Regions from separate parts of the Spirosoma montaniterrae genome, predicted to be linked through region 1. Evidence: riboswitches for the same ligand, from Rfam matches in the RefSeq annotation. Region 1 holds a riboswitch; the other holds the start of a gene.
What was found. Region 1 has a riboswitch for S-adenosylmethionine ahead of AWR27_RS16195 (homocysteine S-methyltransferase family protein). Riboswitches for the same ligand answer to the same signal wherever they lie in the genome.

Region 1 (5,388 bases):
CTCAAAATAGCGATTGCCGAGAAAAGCCGGTTTCGTTGGCTCAAACGCGCTCCAGTCGATGGTCGTGCGATTGGCGCGGGCCTTTTCAATGGTAAGCAGGTTTTTCTCTTTCTGCCGCCTGGCGTGTTCGTCGCGAAGTTTGGCGTATTCGGCTTTAATTTCGCGGAAAATTTCTTCTTTCGTGCCATCGGTATCGCTCACCAACCGGCCAGCAACCGGTACGCTCCGACTGGCATCGAGTACGTGAATCACCGGCCCCGAATAGTGCGGGTCGATTTTTACGGCGGTGTGCATCCGCGAGGTAGTAGCCCCGCCAATGAGCAGCGGAATCGTAAAACCCTGCCGCTCCATTTCTTTCGCTACGCCGACCATCTCATCGAGCGAGGGCGTAATCAGGCCGCTCAAGCCAATAATATCGACGTTTTGTTTACGGGCCTCGTCCAGAATCTTCTGGGTGGGCACCATCACGCCGAGGTCAATCACTTCGTAGTTATTACAGCCCAGCACCACGCCGACAATGTTTTTGCCAATGTCGTGCACGTCGCCCTTCACGGTGGCGAGCAGAATTTTTCCGGCATTCGTAGACGTATCCCCCCAATGAGCTTTTCGGCTTCGATGAACGGAGTCAGATACGCTACGGCCTTTTTCATAACCCGCGCCGATTTCACTACCTGCGGCAGAAACATTTTGCCTTCGCCAAACAGGTCGCCCACCACGTTCATACCGTCCATGAGTGGACCTTCGATAACGTGCAATGGCCGCTCGACCTGCTGACGGGCTTCTTCTACGTCCTGATCGATAAAGTCGGTAATGCCTTTTACGAGCGCGTGTTTCAGCCGTTCGCGAACGGGTTCACTGCGCCAGGCATCATCCTGAACAATGACTTTCCCTTTGGCTTTCACCGTTTCGGCAAACTCCACGAGCCGCTCCGTAGCATCGGGACGGCGGTTGAGCAGCACGTCTTCACACCGTTCGAGCAGATCTTTCGGAATACTGTCGTACACCTCCAACTGCCCGGCATTCACGATGCCCATATCCAGCCCGGCGCGGATGGCGTGATACAAAAACGCCGAGTGCATGGCCTCACGCACGACATCGTTACCCCGGAACGAGAACGAAATATTCGATACGCCACCGCTCACCTTCGCCAGTGGCAGATTTTGTTTGATCCAGCGCGTGGCATTGATGAAGTCAACGGCGTAGTTATTGTGTTCGTCGATGCCCGTTGCAACAGTCAGAATGTTGGGGTCGAAGATAATGTCCTGCGGGGCAAAGTTGACTTTATCGACCAGAATCCGGTAGGCCCGTTCGCAGATTTGAATGCGCCGTTCGTAGGAGTCGGCCTGCCCGGTTTCGTCAAACGCCATGACCACGGTTGCCGCGCCGTAACGTTTGATGAGTTGTGCCCGCTCGATAAATGCTTCTTCGCCTTCTTTCAGTGAAATGGAGTTCACGATGGCCTTGCCCTGCACACACTTCAGGCCCGCTTCGATGACCTCCCACTTTGAGGAGTCGATCATGACCGGCACCCGCGCAATGTCGGGTTCCGACGCAATCAGGTTCAGGAACGTGGTCATGGCCTCCACCGAGTCGAGCATGCCTTCGTCCATATTTACGTCAATCACCTGCGCCCCGCCTTCTACCTGCCCACGCGCAATGCTCAGGGCTTCGTCGTAGTTGCCTTCTTTGATAAGCCGCGCAAATTTCTTCGAGCCGGTTACGTTGGTCCGTTCGCCGACGTTCAGGAAGTTGGTTTGTTCGGTGATTTTCAGCGGTTCCAGTCCGCTCAGTTTCTGGTATGGTTCGGGTTGGGGCAGTTGTCGGGGCGGGTACCTGGCTGCCACGTCGGCAATGGCGCGGATGTGCGCGGGCGTAGAGCCGCAACAGCCGCCCACAATATTGACGAAGCTATCGCGGATGAAGCCCTCGATTTGGGCGGCCATCATATCGGGCGTTTCGTCGTACTCGCCAAACGCATTCGGCAAACCGGCGTTTGGATAAGCCGACGTAAAGAAGGGAGCTTCTTTGGCGAGCGTCTGAATGTAGGGCCGCATCGGTTCGGCACCGAGGGCGCAGTTCAGCCCCACGCTCAGCAGCGGCAGGTGCGAGATGGAATACAAAAACGCTTCGGTCGTTTGCCCCGACAGCGTCCGGCCACTGGCATCGGTGATGGTACCGGAGACCATGATGGGGAGATACCCCACCCCCAGCCCCTCCCCGTTAGGGAGGGGAGTAGCCTCAGTCGTTTTTTTCAACTCTTTCGATTGCTCGGCAATGGCTTTTTCTATTTGCTTAAGAACTGAACTTACGTCGTGAAGAACTTGCTCGTTTGTGAAACGGACAACATTAAATCCATTCGCATTGAGATACTCTGTGCGTAACAGATCATATTCCTGCTGTTGGTCATGAATCGAGCCATCCACTTCAATTACCAAACGCTTCTCAATACAAACAAAATCGGCAATAAAATCCTGAATGGCGTGTTGTCGGCGAAACTTAAGCCCCAGCAACTGTCTCCCCCGCAATTGCTGCCAGAGAACGTCTTCTGCCTTTGTTGGTTGCTTTCTGTGTTCACGCGCGAATTCTCTCAACGACTTCCAACGCTCAGAATCTGTATGGTAAAACGGCGCGTTGTTATAAACCAACGGCTGAGCCTGAGCAATCGCTCCCCTCCCTAACGGGGAGGGGCCGGGGGTGGGGTGTTCCTGAAAGTACTTATCAATCGCAAACAGCGCGGCTTTGGCATTGAGCGTATCGAAAATGGTTTCGACCAGCAAGAGGTCGGCACCGCCATCAACTAAGCCCGAAACCTGTTCGTAGTACGCATCGACCAACTCATCGAACGTCACGGCGCGGTAGGCCGGGTTGTTCACGTCGGGCGAGAGACTGGCGGTGCGGTTGGTTGGCCCCATTGCGCCCGCTACGAAGCGCGGCTTGTCGGGGTTCTGGCGGGTATAGTCAACGGCCACTTCTTTCGCAATCCGCGCCGACTCATAGTTCAGTTCATACACCAGCGATTCCATCCGATAGTCGGCCATAGCGATGCTGGTGCCGCTAAACGTGTTGGTTTCAATAATATCGGCCCCGGCGTCGAGGTACTGCCGATGTATTTCCTGAATAATATCGGGGCGGGTCAGGCTCAGCAGATCGTTGTTGCCCTTCAGGTCGTGCGACCAATCCTGAAATCGCTCACCCGATAATCGGCTTCGGTAAGCTGATATTGCTGAATCATGGAGCCCATCGCGCCATCGAGCACGAGGATACGTTCGCGGAGAAGTTCGGTTATCGGTTTCAAGCGATGCAATACGTTATAGCCTGTTTGCAGGAGAACAGCCGTTCGTCCCAAAAAAGTGCAAATTTACAGAAAAGAAACCAGGCTTATCAACAACAACGGTTGGTTACTACCTTATCTGCCCCGTTCTGGGTTGGGGTGGAATGTGGCACCGGTGCCAGGTGGCCGGTTGCCAAGACATCGCAGGGTCCAGTCCCTCCGTCTTTCTTGATAAGCTCGTAAAAATACACACTGGGCCGGTAGAACCCAAAAAAGCTTTACTTTTGGGCCGACTTAATTTTGAGTGGTTGAGTGATTGACTGGTTGAGTGATTGAATGATGGAATGGATTGTTTTGGTGAAAGCCCATTCCATCATTCAACCATTCAATCATTCAATCATTCAACCTGTCAATCATTCAACACATTATGAAACTGGCCGCTATCGATATTGGGTCTAACGCAGCCCGGCTGCAAATTTCTACTATACTTCATAACAACGATTCAGTAAGCTTCAAGAAGGTTGAGTATGTGCGGTTTCCGCTACGCCTGGGTCACGACGTATTCAATTTCGGCGAACTCACGCCCGAATCGGAAGCCCGCACTGCCAAACTGATGCAGGTATATAAACTGCTGATGGAACTGCACGAAGTGGAACATTACATGGCCTGCGCTACGTCGGCCATGCGCGAAGCGTCTAATGGTCACGACGTTGCCCGGCGCATTGAAGCCCAGACCGCCGTAAAAATTCACATCATCGACGGACAGAAAGAGGCCGAACTTATTAACAACGTAGTGGTTCAGGCATTAGACGACCGGCAGTTTCTGCACATCGACGTGGGTGGGGGCAGCACCGAACTGAACGTGTATGTGAACCGGCAGAAAATCAACTCGAAGTCGTTCAAAATTGGCTCGGTACGGCTGCTGGAGGGCAAAGAAACAAAAGGAGCCTGGCGCAAAATTGAAGATTGGGTTCAGGAAAATATCGACTCATCGCAGGGCGTGGTGGCTATTGGCACGGGCGGTAACATCAGCAAGCTGTTTAATCTGGCGGCCAAAACCACCGAAGAAGGCACGTCGCTGGCTGAGATTGAGCGCATCCGCAACCATGTTGCCAGCTATAGTTTAGACGACCGTATCAATAAGCTCCGCCTGAATGCCGACCGTGCCGACGTGATTGTACCAGCCGCCGACATCTACATCTCCGTGATGAAATGGGCCGGAGCCAGCCAGATTATCGTGCCCGATCTGGGCCTGAAAGATGGCATTATTCAGTTGGTTTATGCCCAGCTTTCGCGAAAGAAGCGGGTTTAAAAACAGTTTTGACCTTCACCACTCTTTTTATTCCGTAGTCCACGTTAAAATACAAGCTTAGATTGCTTTTGACTTTGCAGGATCGATACGGTCTTGAAAATTAGCTGGTTCGCCGGTGCGGTTCTACTGTGTGACACTCAACCGATTGATCACGATGCTCCCGACAATGCGCTACTTCTGGCTCGGCGGACTCGCCCTAACTGCAACGGTAGCGGCCTGCACGGTGGGTGGTTTGTTCGGTGGCAAACGCATCAGTTATAACGAGCAGATTCGACCTATTGTCAACGCGAAGTGCATTACGTGCCACGGCGGTATCAAGAAAAGCGGCAACTTCAGTATGCTGTTTCGCGAAGAAGCGTTAGCCAAAGCGAAGTCGGGCAAGTACGCGATTGTGCCGGGCGATGCCGACGCATCGGAACTGGTGAAGCGGCTCGTGAGCGACGACCCGGAACTGCGAATGCCGCTCGAACACCCGCCCCTGAGCAAGGACGAAATCAACCTCATTCGCGACTGGATCGATCAGGGAGCTGAGTGGGAAGACCATTGGGCCTACCTTCCCCCAAAACGGGGAACCGACGCGACCACCAAATCCATCGACACGTTCGTGCGGGAGCGGCTGGAACAGGAAGGGCTGAAACCCGCGCCCGAAGCAGACCGCGCTACGTTGCTGCGTCGGGTGAGCCTCGACCTGACGGGATTGCCGCCGACCCATCAGCAGGCCACCCGCTTCCTGCGTGATACGTCGCCGAACGCTTACGAGAAGTTGGTCGATACATTGCTGGCGTCGCCCCGATTTGGCGAGCGA
Region 2 (5,388 bases), 2.5 Mb from region 1:
TTGTTGGTATAAACGGTTCCCCCATACGTATGCTTGCCCGTCCGGGTTCCGCGAAACGCCCCTACCCGACCGTCGGCCCAAACGCCTGTCACAATGTCGGTGTTGGGCGTGTGTAGCCGCGTAACGCTTTGGCAACCCGTTCCCATCACGGCGAAGAGAGCTTCAACGCCATGAATCCCGTACCAAAACAGATCGGGATGCGTTTTTTCGAGTAGGGCCGGGCTGAAAGTATCGGCCCCAACCACCTGTGCTTTGTCGACTGCATCGATGCCGTTCATATAGCGCACCGAAGAGGCCGAAAACAGCGGGACATCGGCTTTTTTTGCAGCCTCCATGATAAAGATAATGTCGGTAAGCGAAGCCGCAACGGGTTTGTCGATAAAAAAGGGTTTGCGAGCTGCAATCACCTTCAATGCCTGTTCGCGATGCAATCGCCCATCGTTGGTTTCCAACAATACGACATCTACACGGTTCAGTAACTCGTCAATTGAACCCGTAATTTGCACGCCCATTTTTTTGACCTCATCAATGTAGCCGGGAATGCGCTTCACGCTGCTCTCAATATCGTTACTGCCTTTGGGGTAGGCCGCTACGACCCGGTAGCCCTGCCAATTGGCACTTGCTGGGTTGGTGTTCAGCTCTTTGGTAAAGGCGATGCTATGCGAGGTGTCTAACCCGATAATACCCACCCGTTTGCCAGTTACGGCGACCTGCTGTTTTTCTCCAGAAGCTAATAAAGGTTTAATGAAGTAAGATGCCCCTGCCGTTAAAGCAATCCGGGTAAACATTCGCCGATTCCAATGATGAGCCATAAAAATATTGTTTTTCTTGCTTTCCACAAAAGCGGGTACGTACCCGAAACTACTCTAACCAAACTTACTTTACTACGAACTCCCTCCTTAAATTAGTCTGCTCGTTGTAATAGCACTATCAATGGCCTGCCAGGATCAGAAAAAGTCGGACGAGAGCAGATCGACCACCTCAGCCACAGGCGAAACAACAGCCGCTGTCGCTACGGCCCCTGCGCCGGCTGTCGGGTAAAGACGCCAATACCGGCACCCTGAGCGGGCGGATGATGGGCGACACGCTGATGGCGGATTACACCTTTCTGTCGGAGGGGCAGAAATCCGTTCGGCAGGTGGCATTTCTGGTAAAAAACAATGAACTCAGCGAGGGGTATGGCAACGTGAGTGAGCAAAACGGCAAAATGGTATTCAGCAATAAATCCGGGTTAAAATTTCCCGGCACAATGGTGCTGAAAAAGTGGATTGCTCGAAGTAATTCTCAATTCATAAACGCGCAGACACTGGCACAAGCGACTCCGCAGCCGCCGACTCCATCCATCTTCGGATGATATTGGTTAAAGGCCGAAACTCGATCAAAAATCCATCGTGTCCGTAGAGCGAGTCTATTTCCTGATAGGTGGCGTTGGGAATGTGACGGGCTAAAAATTGTTGCTCCCCAGGTGGGAACAGCAAGTCGGAACTAATGCCGACCACCAGTGTACGGGCTTTAATTTGCCCCAGCGCGTTCAGGATGCTGCCCCGATTGCGCCCCACGTTGTGTGAGTCCATCACTTTCGAGAGCGTCCAGTAGGTGAAGGCATTGTAGCGTTCGGCGATTTTTTCGCCCTGATAGCGTTGGTACGACGCGGCCTTGTAACCGTCGAGTTGTTCGTTGTTGTCGAGGGCCTGCGTGAAGCCATAGGTATCATAGTTGCGATACGAAATCATGGCCATAGCGCGGGCGGCCTTCATACCGGCCATGCCCGCATCGGCACGGCGTTCGCCCCACGTAGGATCAGCTTCGATAGCCATCCGCTGGGCTTCGTTGAACGCAATACACCATGGCGATGCCACCGCACTGGTGGCAATAACCACCACATTATCAATAACATCAGGCTGCATAACAGCCCATTCCAACGCCTGCTCGCCCCCTACCGACCCGCCAATACAGGTACGGATTTTTTCGATACCTAACTCCTGACGCAGCAAATCGAGAGCCGCCACGATGTCGCGAATCGTGAGGGTCGGAAAATCGTAGTAGTACGGTTGCCCCGTTTCAGGATTATCCGACAGCGGCCCCGTTGAGCCGTAACATGATCCCAGCACGTTGGCACAGACGATGAAGTCGCGGGCAGGGTCGAAGTATTTGCCCGGCCCAACCATACCGCCCCACCAGTCGCCCGCGTCGGCGTTGCCGGTCAGGGCGTGGCATACCCACACCACGTTCGAGGCTGTATTGTCTAATGTGCCACGTGTGGTATAGGCCAACCGGAAACCGGGCAGGATTTGCCCCGATTCGAGTGGAAACGAATATTTGTAATCGAAAAAGGTCATATCCTACGTACCTAATACTGTGTTCTATGTGCTACAGTGGACTGAGTGCCCGTAGTACATAGAACACAGTACCTGAAACAATTAAGCTGCTACGGGTTCGGCAATCTGGGCAAACGCCTGTTCGAGATCGGCCTTGATGTCGTCAAGATGCTCGATACCGGCAGAAATACGCAGCAGGCCGGGTTCAACGCCTGCACTGGCCTGTTCCTGTTCGCTCAGTTGCTGATGGGTGGTGCTGGCCGGGTGAATAATCAGCGTTTTTGAGTCGCCGACATTGGCGAGATGGCTCACTAATTTCAGGCTGTTCACAAACTGATCGGCGGCCTCTTTTCCGCCCTTCACTTTGAACGTAAATACGCCCCCGAAGCCGCGCTTGAGGTATTTCTTCGCCAGTTCGTGGTATGAGCTACTTTCGAGACCGGGGTAATTTACAACGTCAACCTGTTCGTGCGCTTCGAGCCATTGTGCCAGTGCGAGGGCGTTTTGTACCGTGCGGTCAACGCGCAGCGAGAGCGTTTCGAGGCCCTGTAAGAGCAAAAACGAGTTGAACGGGCTAATGGCCGGTCCCCAATCGCGCAGCCCTTCGACGCGGGCTCGGATAATAAACTGGATGTTGCCAAACGGGCCGCCCACGCCAAACACGTCGCTGAACACCATGCCGTGGTAGCCCTCGGACGGTTCGCTGAACTGCGGAAATTTGCCGTTACCCCAGTTATAGTTACCGCTATCGACAATCACCCCGCCGATGCTCGTACCGTGGCCGCCAATCCATTTCGTAGCCGACTCCACCACCACAGCCGCGCCGTGTTCGATAGGCCGGAACAGGTAGCCACCCGCCCCGAAGGTGTTATCGACAATAATTGGCAGGTCATGTTGCCTGGCTAACTCGGCAATGGCATCAAAATCAGGAATGTTGAAACCGGGATTGCCAATGGTTTCGAGGTAAATAGCCTTCGTGTTTTCGTCGATCAGTTTGGCAAAGGCTTCTGGTTTGTCGCCATTGGCAAAACGAGCGTCGATGCCAAGCCGTTTGAACGACACCTTGAACTGATTGTAGGTGCCGCCATACAGAAACGAGGTCGAAATAAAGTTATCGCCCGCATTCAGGATATTGGTCAGGGCAATGAACTGAGCCGCCTGCCCCGATGCCACGGCCAAAGCGGCCACGCCCCCTTCAAGAGCCGCCATGCGTTTCTCAAACACGTCGGACGTGGGGTTCATGATGCGGGTGTAAATATTGCCAAACGCCTTCAGCGCGAACAAATCGGCACCGTGCGCCGAATCGTTGAAGACGTAAGAGGTTGTCTGGTAAATAGGCACCGCCCGCGAGTTGGTAGTGGGGTCGGCCTCCTGACCAGCGTGCAGTTGCAGTGTATCGAAATGCAGTTGAGAAGACATTTTTGACGGAGTTATAAAGTTGTAAAAGTTGTAGGGTTGTAAAGTTGAGCGGGCGGTGGAGTTGGGTGGTTGCAAACCTTACAACTGTACAACCCGATAACTTTACAACTGAAAAATGGCACGCCAAATCACTCCCGATCTGGTGTGTGCGGGTGGCGGATGTGCTTTAGCTGGCCCCGTAGGGCATACAGCATCTGATACAGAGCATGTTCGTATTCGATTTATAGTTCCTAATGACCACGTTTGGGTCATTTTAGGCAGGAGTTAGCACCTTGCCAAGTGGTAGGTTGCCAGCGGTTCGAAGAGCCTGATCTCTCCCCGCTTCTGTATAAATCAACGCGCGTTGACGACGGTAAGCAACGCGTAGAATTGACTTGATGCCGCAAGTATACAAGCCAACGCGCCTGTTTCCAAACGTTTGCCGCGATTTCTGCCCGTTCCCTTATTTTTCTAAAAAATTGGTCAGCGGCATAGGTAGTAAAACCGGGGGCTGTTTACTTTTGTAGGAAAGACACACCGCCCCGTATGCATCAGCCCTACAAATACAATCGCGAAAACGCCACCCGCGTAGCTGGCACCACCACCGTAAAAGACGCCATCGGGCAGTTGCTGAAACATTATCAGCTTCAATCGCGCTTTAACGAAACCTACCTCGAAGCGTTCTGGGGCCGCATGATGGGGCAGGCTATTGCCTCACGCACCAACCGCATCTACGTCCGCGACCGTAAGCTGCACATCGAACTGACCTCCGCCCCCCTCCGCAGCGAACTCGTGAATGCCAAGCAAAAGCTCATTCAGGTCATCAACAAAGACATGGGAACCGATGTCATTGACGACGTGGTGTTCATTTAGTAACAAATCTCCCTTTTAGTCTGCGAGTTGTTTGTATAATCTGCACAGACGGAATCGTTTTTCCCTGATAGTCAGTTTTCGCCCCTGTGCATGTTGGGTCATGTACCATGATTTAGCGGATTTGTGGCAACTCCCGACTCCGTTCGACAAGCCCAACTCGCTCAGGAACGTCAGTTGACCAGCACACGCACCGTTCTGCGGACGGGTCAGGTGGCGGCTTCGATCCGGCCAAACCAATCGGGCACAACCGGAAACGGGAAACTGGGAAAAGAATTGGTGCAGGCAGCCTGGACGGGTAACGAATTGGCAGTAAAGGCTTTACTGACGCAGGGAGCCGACGTTTTTTATCAGGACAGCGACGGGTTCCGCGCCATCGACCGCGCCCGCGACAACGGCCATCGGACCATTGTGACGCTATTGCTTGAAGCGGAGAAAGCGAAGAAATGACCAACTGAAACCTACCCGATTCTATGATAATCAAGTATTTATTCTCATTTTTTCTGCTATTCCTCAGTACAGTTGCAATTGGCTCACCCCCGATTTATAATATTCGCGAGTATGGAGCTACCGGCCAAAAAGGCGATGATGCAACCGGGGCCATTGCCAACGCTATTGCAGCCGCCCGAACAACAAACGGGGGCGTGGTGCAGGTGCCGCCCGGCCACTATACCTGCCTTGGCATTGTGCTACACGACAATATCACGCTTCAGGTGGATGCCGGGGCCATTTTGTACGCCGATTTGCCCAATCCGGCCTTCAAAGCTGACGGTTTTATCTATGCCGAAAACGCCACAAACAT

Region 2: another riboswitch for S-adenosylmethionine. It lies ahead of AWR27_RS01930 (O-acetylhomoserine aminocarboxypropyltransferase/cysteine synthase family protein); the one in region 1 lies ahead of AWR27_RS16195 (homocysteine S-methyltransferase family protein).

The regions. Positions count from the first base shown of each region.
Region 1 is NZ_CP014263.1:3,734,736-3,740,123, forward strand. It holds partial or broken gene metH (methionine synthase) at 1-2,195, opposite strand, end outside; partial or broken gene AWR27_RS26205 (endonuclease domain-containing protein) at 2,334-2,645, opposite strand; partial or broken gene AWR27_RS16195 (homocysteine S-methyltransferase family protein) at 2,697-3,295, opposite strand; SAM riboswitch class I at 3,404-3,509, opposite strand; gene AWR27_RS16200 (Ppx/GppA phosphatase family protein) at 3,699-4,583, shown strand; gene AWR27_RS16205 (DUF1553 domain-containing protein) at 4,738-5,388, shown strand, end outside.
Region 2 is NZ_CP014263.1:448,444-453,831, reverse strand. It holds gene AWR27_RS01940 (Gfo/Idh/MocA family protein) at 1-812, opposite strand, end outside; gene AWR27_RS25160 (hypothetical protein) at 1,013-1,198, opposite strand; gene AWR27_RS01935 (homoserine O-acetyltransferase family protein) at 1,290-2,339, opposite strand; gene AWR27_RS01930 (O-acetylhomoserine aminocarboxypropyltransferase/cysteine synthase family protein) at 2,421-3,737, opposite strand; SAM riboswitch class I at 3,956-4,072, opposite strand; gene AWR27_RS01925 (DciA family protein) at 4,263-4,589, shown strand; gene AWR27_RS01920 (hypothetical protein) at 4,713-5,036, shown strand; gene AWR27_RS01915 (glycoside hydrolase family 28 protein) at 5,060-5,388, shown strand, end outside.